DNA from 3 places in the Chryseobacterium endophyticum genome. Region 1 is predicted to be linked to each of the others. Evidence: riboswitches for the same ligand, from Rfam matches in the RefSeq annotation. Region 1 holds a riboswitch; each other region holds the start of a gene.

Region 1 (4,251 bases):
TCAGGATATTATTCACCTCAAAGCTTGCTTTGAATTCGTGCTTTTTCCAATTGATTTTCTTCTGAACCGACAGATCGTGTGTGTACCACGGCTGGATATAGTTGTACTGAATATTGTTCTGCTGCCCGTCGTAACGCTCGCCGACATAGATAAAACTGTAATTGAAACTCCAGCTTTTATAATCGGACATCAGGGAAAAAGATCCGCTGTGCCATGGCGTGTACGGAATCTGGTGCCCGAAATAAGACTCTTCACGACCGGAAAAATCTCTTGCCCGCTGAAAAGTGTAGGTTAACAAAGGATGAATCTTTAGTTTACCAAAAACAAGATCTGCCTGAAGATTAACATCGGTTCCGAGAACTTCAACTTCACCCAGATTCAGCATCATCCAGCGAAACATACTTCCGTTGGGAGCGGCGATGATTTTATTTTCCACTTTGTTAAAATAGCCGTCTGCCTTTACCGAAATTCTTTGTAAAACTGAATGACCAAAACTTTGGGAATAAGTGAAGCCCAGGTTATACTGATTGGTAAATTCCGGTTGCAGGGAACTGTTGCCAATCATCGTATAATAAAGGTCATTAAATGTAGGCATCCTGAAAATCCTTTTATAGAAAGCCCTTACGGTAAAATCTCTGCCCGCAAAAGGCTGGTAGCTCAGAAAAGCGGCCGGAGTCCAGACCGTCCTGTCGGGTGATTTTGTGTTCTTTTCCACCTGTTCGGCAATGAAGGTTCCCAGGACACTTCCTAAAAACTTCAGATTTTTCCACTGGTAAGTCGTAGCGAATGCTGTAAGAGTGGTATACCGCACGGGATAGGAAAAATTATCAAGATCCGCATCGAGATTATTATACTGAAAATCCAGGCTTGCGCCGATATCCCAGTCCGGCGTTACCGAATAGAGATTGGAGCTTGAAAGGTAAAGTTCCCGCTGTACATACTGATTCTCGATTTTTATAGAGGACGCCGTATCGATGTAATGCGTGTAGTCGTAGGCAAATTTGGCTTTCAGCTGAGTTTCCAGTTTCGGAAATATTTTCTTCCTAAAGCTTCCCTGGACAAAAAAATTCTCATCGGTCTGCCTTTCCCCTCTCCCGTCAAAACGGTTATTGACAATAGCAGCAGGTATTCCCCTGTCGGAGAGGTAGCCGTAGCCACGGACATTCCAGCTTCCGTTATTCAGATTTCCATTTAAAGATGTTTCGAAACGTTTGGCCCTGATATCCGAATCATGGCGTTTGGCAATCGTATCGTTGGCAATTTCGCCGTCGGGATATTTCTTTTTGTAGCGGTATTTGTAAACGCCGTCACTCTGAATAAATTCCGAACTGAAACTTGCCGAAATATTCTGGGATATTTTCTGTTCCAGCCGGAAGGAAGGATTGAATAAATCGATAGAACTGTTTTTTAACCTTACCGTAAGATTTGTTTTACTCTGATCTTTAAAGGTTGGAATTTTGGGCTGCAGATAAATTGATCCCGAAGAACCGAAATCCTTTGCCGGCTGGAAGATCTCACTTTTCTGCCCGTTATATAAAGAAATTTCTTCCAGGTCGTCCAATGAATATCTTCCCAGATCCACCACACCGTTCTGCGCATTTCCGATCTGAATGCCATCATAGAAAACACCGACATGCTGACTTCCCATGCTTCTGATGTCGATGGTTTTCAGTCCGCCAATCCCACCATAATCCTTGATCTGTGTTCCGGAAAAATATCTTAGCGCATCGGCAACGGAATGGCTATTGAGCCTTTCCAGTGTTTCTCCTGATAAAACCTGTGCCGGAAGAACCTGTTTAAAATTTTTCTTCTTGATATGAACGGGAATGATTGAATGTTCCTTCACCGTATCCCGGACGGATTGTGAAAATACAAGATGTGCTGTCAACACCAATATGGTGCAAACAACCTTCTGAAGTCGCGATGTAAAAAATATGGTCACCATTAGCTCAACATAGGATAATGATGACGCTAACGGATATAAGAATACAGTGATAAAGTACAGCTATACACTGCACAGAATCAATGATGTCCTAAGCTTTATTCCACGAAAGCGTCAAACGATAAATCCTCCGGCAGGTCTTCTGACTTACTCCGTTTCCGAAATCCTTCCCATTAAAAAACAGTGGATATACCTTCCGGAAACTTTGGTTTGGAGCTTACAGCAGCGGGTCTGTTCCGGATTTTCACCGGATTCCCTTTTAAGCGCTTTTTACGGCTCACCAGATTGCGGCAAAGATAGAAAATAAATCATAGAATCAAAATCGAATGTAATCTCCGTGAGTATGAATCATATAATTGAAAAAAAGGTATTGCCTGAAAGCAGTTTTCTCCCGCAGACAATACCTGAAGCTTCTTATTTACATTGCTAAATCCCAAAGTTCAGGAACACACTGAAACGTGACCTCGCTTCAAGATCTTCTCCCGCAAGATGGGAGTATGCAGGAAGCATGATCTCACTCCCGAGGCTGAACTTCTTATAGGAAGCCTCGAAACCAAGTTTTCCATAGAGTGCGTTGCCAGCGGTATTGGGCATAATTTCACCAAATTGCCTGTTCCAGTCATACACTTCACCCTGCACACCCAATTTTCCCGAAACCACACCTTTTTCAGCATTCCAGAGCCTGTAAAAACCTGCCGCAGAATAATTCCATTGGTTTCCGAAACGGTAATGCTTTCTGTTTTCCGTTTTCAGCGTATAATCGGTGCTGAGCAGTACAGCCACTTTATTCTTCTGAAACTTATAATTGATGGCCAGCTGATAATCCCAGCTTCCCGTACCGAGCTGAAAACTGGGATTCACACCGGAGATTCCCTTTTCATCAAACTTTCCGACCGGAATTTTCACGCCGATCCCGCCATTAAGCTGGTGAGCAGAATCTCGTGAATCCATAAGCTGGTAAATTCCCATCACACTGGCATCCCCGATTCCCTGGATCGGAATATCTCCCTGCAGTGTTTTTTTGGTATGGAAATGATAGGGAATGCTTGCATAAACACTGATCTTTTTGGCGACAGGAATTTTACCCCAGAGCTGAATGGTATTGAAATACTGGTCCTGGGTCAGTTCATCAGTGAAAAGATTTTCTTTGGCTTTATAATGCTGGGCAAAATATTTAATTCCTATAAACTGAGGATTAAGCAGCGATTCAAAACCGGAAGAGCCGTTGCCCGCAGCACAGCCACACGCATCACAATCGTCATACAAAACAATATGACTGAAACTTTGTGGAATGTAAAGGCTGTCATTGACCGTTCTGGCCTGATGGAGATAAAAGCTCATCAGGCAAATGAATACCATTAGTTTTTTAATCATGATTACTCGGCGAATTTTGGGTTGGTAATAAAATTTTGATCGCTTAAGGTTTTCAGGAAAGCGATGATATACTGTTTCTCCTGGCTGTTCATGGGAATTCCTACGTGACCGTTCTGTTTTAAAAGAGGATCAAGGTTCGGCTGGTCCTCTACATTTCCGGAATAGAAATCCATGACGGCATCCAGGGAGTAAAACCTTCCGTCATGCATATAAGGAGCGGTATATTCCACATTTCTGAGGCTTGGAACACGGAATTTCATATTGTCATTCCAGTCTAAAGTTACCCTGTACCTTCCCCGGTCATTGAGCTGGCTGTTGTAGTACATTCCTGTATTGCGGTAACTTTCATCCGTAAACAGGTCACCCGAATGACATGCGGCACATTTGTTCTGAAACAGCGACATTCCCTGGTTCTCTTCAGCCGTGAAGGCAGCCGCTCCTTTTTTCATCCTGTCATATTTTGAATCAGCAGAGATCATGGTCGCCATAAACTGGGAAATCGCCTTCAAAACTCTGTCTCCTGTAATATTTTCATCTCCGAATGCCGCTTTAAACATTTTTTTATAATTGCTGTCAGCGTTAAGTTTTCCAACCGCTTCGGGGAGCGAACTATCCATTTCAAAATCGGTCGTGATGGGAACCAGCGATCTTTCATCGAGGTTGTGGCTTACGCCGTCCCAGGTATAATTTTTCAGGAAAGCCATGTTTTGTATTGGTGGTGCATTGCGCATTCCCAGCCGATCATCAATGCCGTGGCTTATGCTGTGGCCATGGTGCGTGAAAGCATATTCCTGGATATGGCAAAACCCGCATGAAATGGTATTATTCCGGGACAGTTTCCCTTCATAAAACAGTTTTTTACCCAAAGCAACCCCATTGACCGTAACGGGATTTCCGGTGACATCAAATGTCATCTCAGGAAAACCGGATGGTTT
Region 2 (4,251 bases), on a different contig from region 1:
TACCTCGTCTGCTTCAGAAGCATCCAGTGAGCTTCTCAGTGCGTTCAGGTAATCGCTTAGCTTTATATATGCGTGTTCTTCTATCGTGAAAGAAAAACCTGCGAGTCCTATTGAGAGTGTTTTGTTCATAGCTTTGTTTTTTAATTTTTTTGAGTAATTTGATTGACTGAATTTGTTAATTCGTTCCAGGTATTCTGAAGTTCATCTAAAAACAGCTTACCCTTTTCAGTGATCTGGTAGTATTTTCTGGGAGGCCCTCCTGTAGATTCTTCCCATCTGTACGAAAGAAACTCACCATTTTTTAATCTCGTTAAAAGAGGGTAGAGTGTTCCTTCCACGACATCCAGTTTTCCTTTTTTCAGTTCATCGATTAAGTCGGAAACATACATTTCGCGATGATTGATGAGACTTAAAATACAGAATTCCAGAATCCCTTTTCGCATTTGCGCTTTGGTATTTTCAGTATTCATCTTTAATAAGTTTTGTTAATTAGTTATATAATTTTCGAATTCCGGAACCTAGCTAGATGATCCTTCTTCGATTTTACATTACAAAGATATGTAATTAAAATGGTATTATGCAATACAAAGTAGTGAAATTATTTTATTAATTTATTTAAGTTATTGATAATCAGGTAAATTATTTTTAAGCCGGAATTTTTGTTTTATGAAAATTAAGATCTTTTTAAAATAAAATTTAAAAAAAATGTGCGATTTTTAATTTAAATTACCATGGAGATTTAGGGCAGACTCTGAATTAAAACCCCTAATTTTGTATCCGATTAAACTTATTTTACATTCTGCACATATGATACGCCTGAAATTTTTACTGCCTTTTCTGTTCATTAATATCTATATTTCGGCTCAGCATCAGTTTGAGATCAATGACGGATCATCCCATTATAATGTAAAAATAAATGTGGAGACCTGCAGTAAAGACGAATGTGAAGGAAAAGCAACCATAAACCTTTATGACAAAAAGACTGCTGCCCTGATTCAGACCCTGAAATCGGATAATCTTAATTTTTATCTGAATGAAAACCAGAAGCCGACCGTTAATATTATCCAGCTTTACAATGATCAAAGTCCATTGATTTTTGATGATTTCAATTTCGACGGAACCGAAGATCTTGCAGTGAGAAACGGGAATGAAAGTGGCTACGGAGGCCCGTCTTATGATGTGTACGTCTATAACAGTACCCGCAAAAGATTTGTCTTAAGCGAAGAATTAACCGCCCTGGCTCATGAAAACCTTGGAATGTTTAATACGGATGCTGAAAGGAAAAGATTGATTACCTATTCAAAATCAGGCTGCTGCTGGCACTTAACCACCGAATACTCCGTTTTGCCGCAAAGAGGGTTGTTTAAAGTGTATGAATTGGAAGAAGATGCGACAGGCGGTGAAAAAGTGAAGGTTACAAAACGTGAATTTGTTGATGATAAATGGGTTACCAGCATCAAAACGTATCCAATCAGTGAATATTATAAAGAAAATTAAAAAATGAAGATTCAAAAAGAAATCGATTTTATCCTGGCCGTTGATGCCCTGAAAAATGTACAGCGAAGAAACTTTAATGCCGATGATTCCAGGAGGGAAAATACCGCAGAGCATTCCTGGCAGATTATCATCCTTGCACAGATTCTGTTTCCTTACGCCAAAAACAGGGCAGATATCGATTTGCTGAGGGTGATCAGGATGCTTTCTATTCATGATCTTGTGGAAATTGAAGCCGGAGATACTTTCTTGTTTGACGAAGCGGCCATGGTCGGCAAGTTTGAAAGGGAAAAGGTTTCCGCGCAAAAGATTTTCGGAATCCTTGACGAACCCTTAAGATCCGAATTCTTCAATCTCTGGCTGGAATTTGAAGAAGAACAGACACCGGACGCCATTTTCGCCTGCGCAATCGACCGGATTATGCCTTTTATCCTGAATTCCCATACTTCAGGAAAAAGCTGGACCGAAGCGGGAGTGACCGAAAAACAAATCAGAAATATGCTGGAAAATGCGATCAGCAGAGCATCCGATGAATTGGGAGAGGCATTTCAACTGCTGCTGATTAAAAATCTGGAGACGGAGAAAGTTTTAAAATAAATTTAAATGTTATGCAAACGTCTTTTTGCTATTGAATTGATTTTTAAAGCTAAATAAAAGTAATTCACTATAAAAATCTCACAGATTGTATGCTTAAAAAAAGGTTTCGGCGGGCTTGCCCGCCGAAACCGATTAAAAGACATTTTGAAAATTGGCTCCGGCGGCCAAAGGCCGCCGGAGCACCTTATAATATTTGAATTGGTTTCTTGAATTCATCAATAGCTACAAAGGTAAAATCGCCTACAATGGCCCGCTCCCTTTCATACGAATACATCTGTTCGGTATAAATTTCTACATTTACCCTCATACTTGTGTTTCCCACGTGAACGACTTTCCCGATCAGTTCTATGATCGTTCCGGCGGGGATGGATCTTTTGAAGTCGATCTTATCGCTGCTCACGGTTACCACGCGCTTTCTTGCAAATCGTGTTGCGGCGATAAAAGCAACCTCATCCATGAGCTGCATCGCGGTTCCTCCGAAAAGGGTGTCGTAATGATTCGTTGTATTGGGGAAAACGGCTTTGAAAATTCTGGTTTCCGAGGCTTCAATTCTTTCTTCTGTAGTCATATTTCATTATAATTAAAGCGAAATGACGAGTTTAAGGACAGCAGAAAGAGCAGAGAGAAATCCCTGAGTATTCTTAGATCAATAAACTTCAAATCGCGAAAGTTTTTTATGATAAAGAAAAAGGCAGGTCTCCTGACTTGTAACATCTTTATTCCTTCCCATGGCCAGCACAGTGGATTTTTTATAAAGACTTCAGTTACTTACAGTTGCGCGACAGTTCGTGATTCTCACACGATTCCCTTTTAATCTGCAGTTAAGCAAAACCGTTTTCCTGAAAAGAATAAGGAAACGGAAAACCGTTAACCCCAATCTTTCCGGGTGCAAACATAATGATAATTGATGGATTATTCAGGATTTTTATAAATGATCTGGCTTTGAACTTTTCCCTGTTTGATGGTCCAGATGGTTGTATATTTATTTTCGCCGGAGCCATTGATCATGTATAGGAAAATATGATCGTTGTCAATGGCTGTTACGCCCACATTGCTGAAATCCATGGTGGGCTGGAACATGTTTTTAATGGCATCCCTTACAAAAACGGAGCCTCTTCCCGGCTGCTGGACCCTGATTGATTTTATTTCCGTAAGGCCTTCAGGAAGTTCCTTTCCTACGCCCCATGATTTTACTTTGTCGATTTTTACAATATTCCCGTCGGCATCTTTTTCCTGCTTTTTGAGTTTTGCATAAGAAGGGTAAACATCAATGATTACTTTTGTTCTCTGATTTCCCGGAACCTTAGGATTGGTGTCATCCGTAAAGATAAGCGATTTACCGTTTTTTGATTTGGAAGGCGTAAACTGGGGCAGCTTATCGATGAAAACCACGCGGTTTTTATTTACCATTCCTTCTTTGGTAATGCTGTCGTAGCGTACGAAAGGCTTGTCGGTGTCATCTTTTTCAGGATATTTGATCCAGATCCATTCGGTTTCACCGGGAGCCGGTTTCACATAAATAAAAACATCACCGGTTTTCATCCGGATTTTATCAATGATTTTCCGGTAGTCATCCTTATGAACCCGTACCATGGCATATCCTTCTTCAGCTTTTACCACACCGAAAGGAACTTTCTCCTGCCCTTTGGCAAAAGACATTAGTAGAAAACTGAAAACGGATAAATACAGAGTCTTGTTTACGGAAATCATCATGAATTTTTTTTGACAGTTCAAATATATTAATTTAATGCTTTTCTGAAGATACTAATGAAGCAGCAATTCTCCTAAATGTTTAATTTGTTTTCAATAAACATTAAAAACAACTAAATTTTATTGAAAACCTACTGATCATCTGTCTTTCAAAATAGTGGTTATTTTTTTTTAATGGTCTAAAAAAAGAAAGCGTTCAAAAACAGATATTCTCCTTTCTGAACACTTTCTTCCGTTATAGTTTAAAAAACATTAATCTTTTCTAAGTTTTGACTTGACATGATTATGTTTAATGATATGTCTGAGTTCCAGGATCTGAGCTCTTGTAAAGAACTTTTTCGGAACCATATTCATGACCTGCGCATTTTGGTAAATCAGGAACCAGTCTTTTTTCTCCTTGACTTTATAAACCGAATTCCACGCAAAATCCCCTTCGAAAGTCTCCCCTTG
Region 3 (4,251 bases), on a different contig from region 1:
GTCGTATAGGTCAGCCCGTTGAAAAGTCCCTGGACGTAAATCGTCAGGAAATGGTAACGGTAGTCAATATTTCCAAAAGCCTTGTGAAGCGGAACGTATGTCATCTGCATTCCCGTCAGCTTATTGGTTGATTTTGAGTAATTGTATCCTGCATTAAGGCGCAAACCGTGGTTTCCAAAATTCCTGTGATAGGTGATCTGAGAATCGAGGCCATATATTTCTACGCTGTACGTGTTGAATGCTGCCCAGTATCCGGCCGCTGTCGGAAGCCAGTTGATGTAATTTTTGACATCCATATAATAAGGGCTTACCGTCAGTCTGAAATCACCAAAGATGAATTCGTGATCCATATCGGCATTGGTTGAAGTTTCAGGAACCAGATTGACATTTCCTCCTTTTTGCCAGTAAAGATCATTAAACGAAGGAATTTTAAAATTTCTTGAAAAAGAGACCTCTACATGATACCATTTTAAAGGCTCCCACTTTCCTGAAAAAGAATATAGAAAGGGCGAGGATATATCTTGTACAAAATCTTTCTTAAAACCTGCTTCAAAACGCAGTTTGTCATTGATGAAATACCTTGCAAGGCCGGCTACAGAACCCATATTTCGGCTGATATCACCGATGCCCGATTGATAACCCAGTCCTTTGTTGATCTGAAATTCACCAATAGCATTCACGTTGAGCTTGGGTGTAATGAAATAATTAAAATCATTCCGGAAAATATAATTCTTTCCTTCCGCACCGCTTTCTTTCGGCTTGTCGATATCCCCGAAATACTGGAAATTATCTTCCATATAAGCTGCTTTTAAGCTATTCGAGACATTATTTTTTGAAATATCCCAGGCCAGGAGGCTTCTCAGCGTCTGGGCATTGTACTTTGTTTTGTTCCCGTTTTCAACAAAAACCGGATAATGCTGTGAACCGTCAAAAATCTGATTCTGCCACGAAATCGTCTGGTGAGGCGCAATTTTATAAGAGGCACCTATGTTGACAGACGAATTGTAATATCTTCCGTTTCTGTTGATGTATTCCTTTTCCGGAACTTCATAGTCATTCTGGCTGATGGAATAATTGCCCGAAATTTTTACGCTGAATTGGTGATTGCTGTAAGAAGCCTTCAGGAAATTATTAAAGGTTTCAAAAGATCCTGCTTCAGAATACAGGGAAGCATGTGCACCTTTATTAAATTCAAGATTATTGTTGAGATGAATACTTCCGCCAATGGCTGAGCTTCCATACTGTACACTTCCACCGCCGGCTTTTACCTCGAGCTCATCATATCCGAAAAGCGGGATATTATTCACATCGCCCTGTCCTAGGAACGTAGAGTTGATATTGATTCCGTTCCATACAAAAGCAGTGTGTCCTGCACCCGTTCCCCGGAAAGAAGGAGATGATACCGCGCCACGCCCATTTTCCTTAATATAAATCTGTGACTGAAACCGCAGAAGATCAGAAAGATTGGCAGAGTTTTTCTCAATGTCTTTTGGGGAGATGGTGCTGACTTTATGAAAAAGCTTGACTTTACTCATTTGGTTGTCAAAGACATACACCGTGTCAATAGCTTTCTCCTGCGCAGAAAGAAAATAGCCGTAAGCCGAAAAAATCAGTAGTAAAGATCTTTTTATATCCATTCTATTTTACTTTTCCTCCGAAAGCAATGTATTTAGTTATAATTCTGGCAGGTCTCCTGACTTTCGCTTTCTACACCTTCCCGTTTTCACAGTGGTTTGTCGTAGAAATCTTCTTGCGATCTACAGTTGCGGGGACAGTCCGGGATTTTCGCCCGATTCCCTTTTCATTCCAAATGATTGGAAACCAAAATTTTTGCAAATATAAACTTATTAAGCTGAAAACCAAAAACACACTTCAGGAATTGATTCTCGAATGATGATTGAGGTTTTCTAAATCGTCGTCATTACATTATAGAAACGTAGCATCGAAGTAAAACGGCAGAAGATCTTTAATGGCGTGAACTTTCACCATTTCCTCACTCATGCTGGAGAAATACAGATCGATGTTCTCATTCTGTTTGGTTTCGTATTCCATTAAGCTTTGCCTGCAGGCTCCGCATGGCGGGATCGGCGGATTTTTCTCATGAAATTCCCGCGGACCTCCGATCACAAAGATTTTTTTAATCTTCATTTCAGGAAAATTAGCAGCTACCCAGAATAAAGCCGTTCTTTCGGCACAAAGTCCTGAAGGAAAAGCTGCATTCTCCTGGTTGTTGCCGGAATATATTTCGCCGTTTTCCAACAGAACCGAGCATCCTACCAGGAAGTTCGAATAGGGGGCATAAGCGTCTTCACGTGCCTGCTTTGCCCGTTCCAATAATTTTCTTTCTATATCATTCAGTTCGGTGCTATTCTTAAAATATTCGTAACTGATGTGAGTTTCTTTTTTCATATATTGTGGATTAAAAAAAGGGGGATAAAATTACTTCTTTTTCACGAGGTGGGCAATAAAGGCCTGCTCTTTGCAATTCTCAGTTTTTAAAAAATAAAAATAAAATGTTATATACTCCAGTTACCTTCAGAAATGTTGAATTGAAAAACCGTTGGGTCATGTCGCCTATGTGTATGTATTCCAGTGAAAACGGCTTTCCGAATGATTTCCATTTTGTGCATTACGGAAGCCGTGCGCAGGGTGGGGCAGGATTAATTATTTTGGAAGCCACAGGAGTTGAGCCTCGCGGAAGAATCACCAATCACTGCATGGGAATCTGGAATGACGAGCAAGCTGAAAGTCTTCAGAAGATCGTAACATTTGTACATAATAATTCAGAAAGTAAAATAGGTATCCAGCTGTCACATTCCGGAAGAAAAGGCTCTACAGAAAATACCGTTCAGATTCCTCTAGAAGAAGGCTGGGAGACGATTGCGCCTAGTCCGCTTCCTTATCATCCGTCGGAAAGAATTCCTCATGTGTTAACTGTTGAAGAAATTAAAGAACAGGTTCAGAATTTTAAAAATGCAGCAAGAAGAGCTGTACAGGCCGGTTTCGATGTCATTGAAATTCATGCGGCACATGGTTATCTGATCCACCAGTTTTTATCACCGCTTTCCAACATCAGAACAGATGAGTATGGCGGGAGTTTTGAAAACAGGATCCGTTTTTTAATCGAAATCGTGGATGCTGTAAATGAGGAACTTGATCAAAATACCGCTTTATTTGTAAGAATCTCGGGAACTGAATATGCAGAAAACGGTTGGGATATCAGTGATAGTGTTGAATTGGCAAAAGTTTTAAAAAGTCACCATGTTGATCTTATTGATGTTTCCAGTGGCGGCAATATTCACGGTGTAAAAATCCCTCTCTATGACGGATACCAGGTTCCGCTTTCTTCCCAGGTGAGAAATGAAGCAGAGGTAAAAACGGGAGCTGTGGGTCTGATTAAAAAAGTTTCGCATGCTGAAGAAATTCTGCAAAAAGGAGATGCCGATCTGATTTTTATTGCAAGAGAGATTTTAAGAAACCCATACATTGCGGTCCAGGGATCATTCGAGATGGATGAAGAATGTTTTTTCCCACATCAGTATTTAAGAGCCAAAATATCTTCATAATTTTATATATTTGATCAACAAAAAACGAATAATAATATGAAAGCTGAAGATTTCATGCTTCCGTGTCCTATCAAAAAATTCTTTGGGATCGAATGCTTCGGCTGCGGTACTCAAAGAGCCATTGTAATGGTATTCGAGGGCCGCTTTGCTGAAGCTTTTCACATGTTTCCTGCCGTATATACCCTGTTGCTGTTCTTTGCAACGGTCGGCCTTAATTTCGTTGATAAAAAAAGGAACTACGGAACCCTGCTTGTTATTTTAGCAGCAATGAATGCTGTCATTATGGTCGTCTCCTATTTTTACAAACATCATTTTAGTCATTAACACAACATATAAAATATTATAAACTATGGATCAACAAAAATTACCAAACGCAACCGCAGTCCTTATTTTAGGAATTGTATCAATCATAGGTTGCTGTTGTTACGGTCTTCCTGGACTTATATCAGGAATTATTGCCCTTATTCTTGCAAAAAAGGATGGAGAACTCTACAGACAAAATCCAACGTTGTACTCTAACTACGGCCAGTTGAATGCCGGAAAAATTATGGCAATTATCGGTATTTCACTAAGTGTGCTTTATGCTATTTATGTTATTGTAATGCTATCAACTGTTGGTTGGGAAGCTATGAAAGACCCTCAATTGATGCAAGAAAGGATGAGAGACTTGCTCGGACAATAATAT

What was found. A riboswitch is a leader RNA that binds a small molecule or an ion and turns the genes downstream of it on or off. The one in region 1 is predicted to bind cobalamin.
Region 2: another riboswitch for cobalamin. It lies ahead of AC0N32_RS09505 (acyl-CoA thioesterase); the one in region 1 lies ahead of AC0N32_RS03480 (TonB-dependent receptor plug domain-containing protein).
Region 3: another riboswitch for cobalamin. It lies ahead of AC0N32_RS09105 (TonB-dependent receptor plug domain-containing protein); the one in region 1 lies ahead of AC0N32_RS03480 (TonB-dependent receptor plug domain-containing protein).

The regions. Positions count from the first base shown of each region.
Region 1 is NZ_JBWGXE010000001.1:729,950-734,200, reverse strand. Features, by position in the region: gene AC0N32_RS03480 (TonB-dependent receptor plug domain-containing protein) at 1-1,945, opposite strand, end outside; cobalamin riboswitch at 2,058-2,242, opposite strand; gene AC0N32_RS03475 (transporter) at 2,369-3,316, opposite strand; gene AC0N32_RS03470 (cytochrome-c peroxidase) at 3,319-4,251, opposite strand, start outside.
Region 2 is NZ_JBWGXE010000003.1:296,795-301,045, forward strand. Features, by position in the region: gene AC0N32_RS09485 (PspC domain-containing protein) at 1-129, opposite strand, end outside; gene AC0N32_RS09490 (PadR family transcriptional regulator) at 141-470, opposite strand; gene AC0N32_RS09495 (XAC2610-related protein) at 808-1,497, shown strand; gene AC0N32_RS09500 (HD domain-containing protein) at 1,501-2,091, shown strand; gene AC0N32_RS09505 (acyl-CoA thioesterase) at 2,276-2,659, opposite strand; cobalamin riboswitch at 2,765-2,942, opposite strand; gene AC0N32_RS09510 (hypothetical protein) at 3,004-3,825, opposite strand; gene AC0N32_RS09515 (YcxB family protein) at 4,054-4,251, opposite strand, start outside.
Region 3 is NZ_JBWGXE010000003.1:212,755-217,005, forward strand. Features, by position in the region: gene AC0N32_RS09105 (TonB-dependent receptor plug domain-containing protein) at 1-1,637, opposite strand, end outside; cobalamin riboswitch at 1,667-1,841, opposite strand; gene AC0N32_RS09110 (cytidine deaminase) at 1,927-2,409, opposite strand; gene namA (NADPH dehydrogenase NamA) at 2,514-3,566, shown strand; gene AC0N32_RS09120 (DUF2752 domain-containing protein) at 3,603-3,890, shown strand; gene AC0N32_RS09125 (CCC motif membrane protein) at 3,916-4,248, shown strand.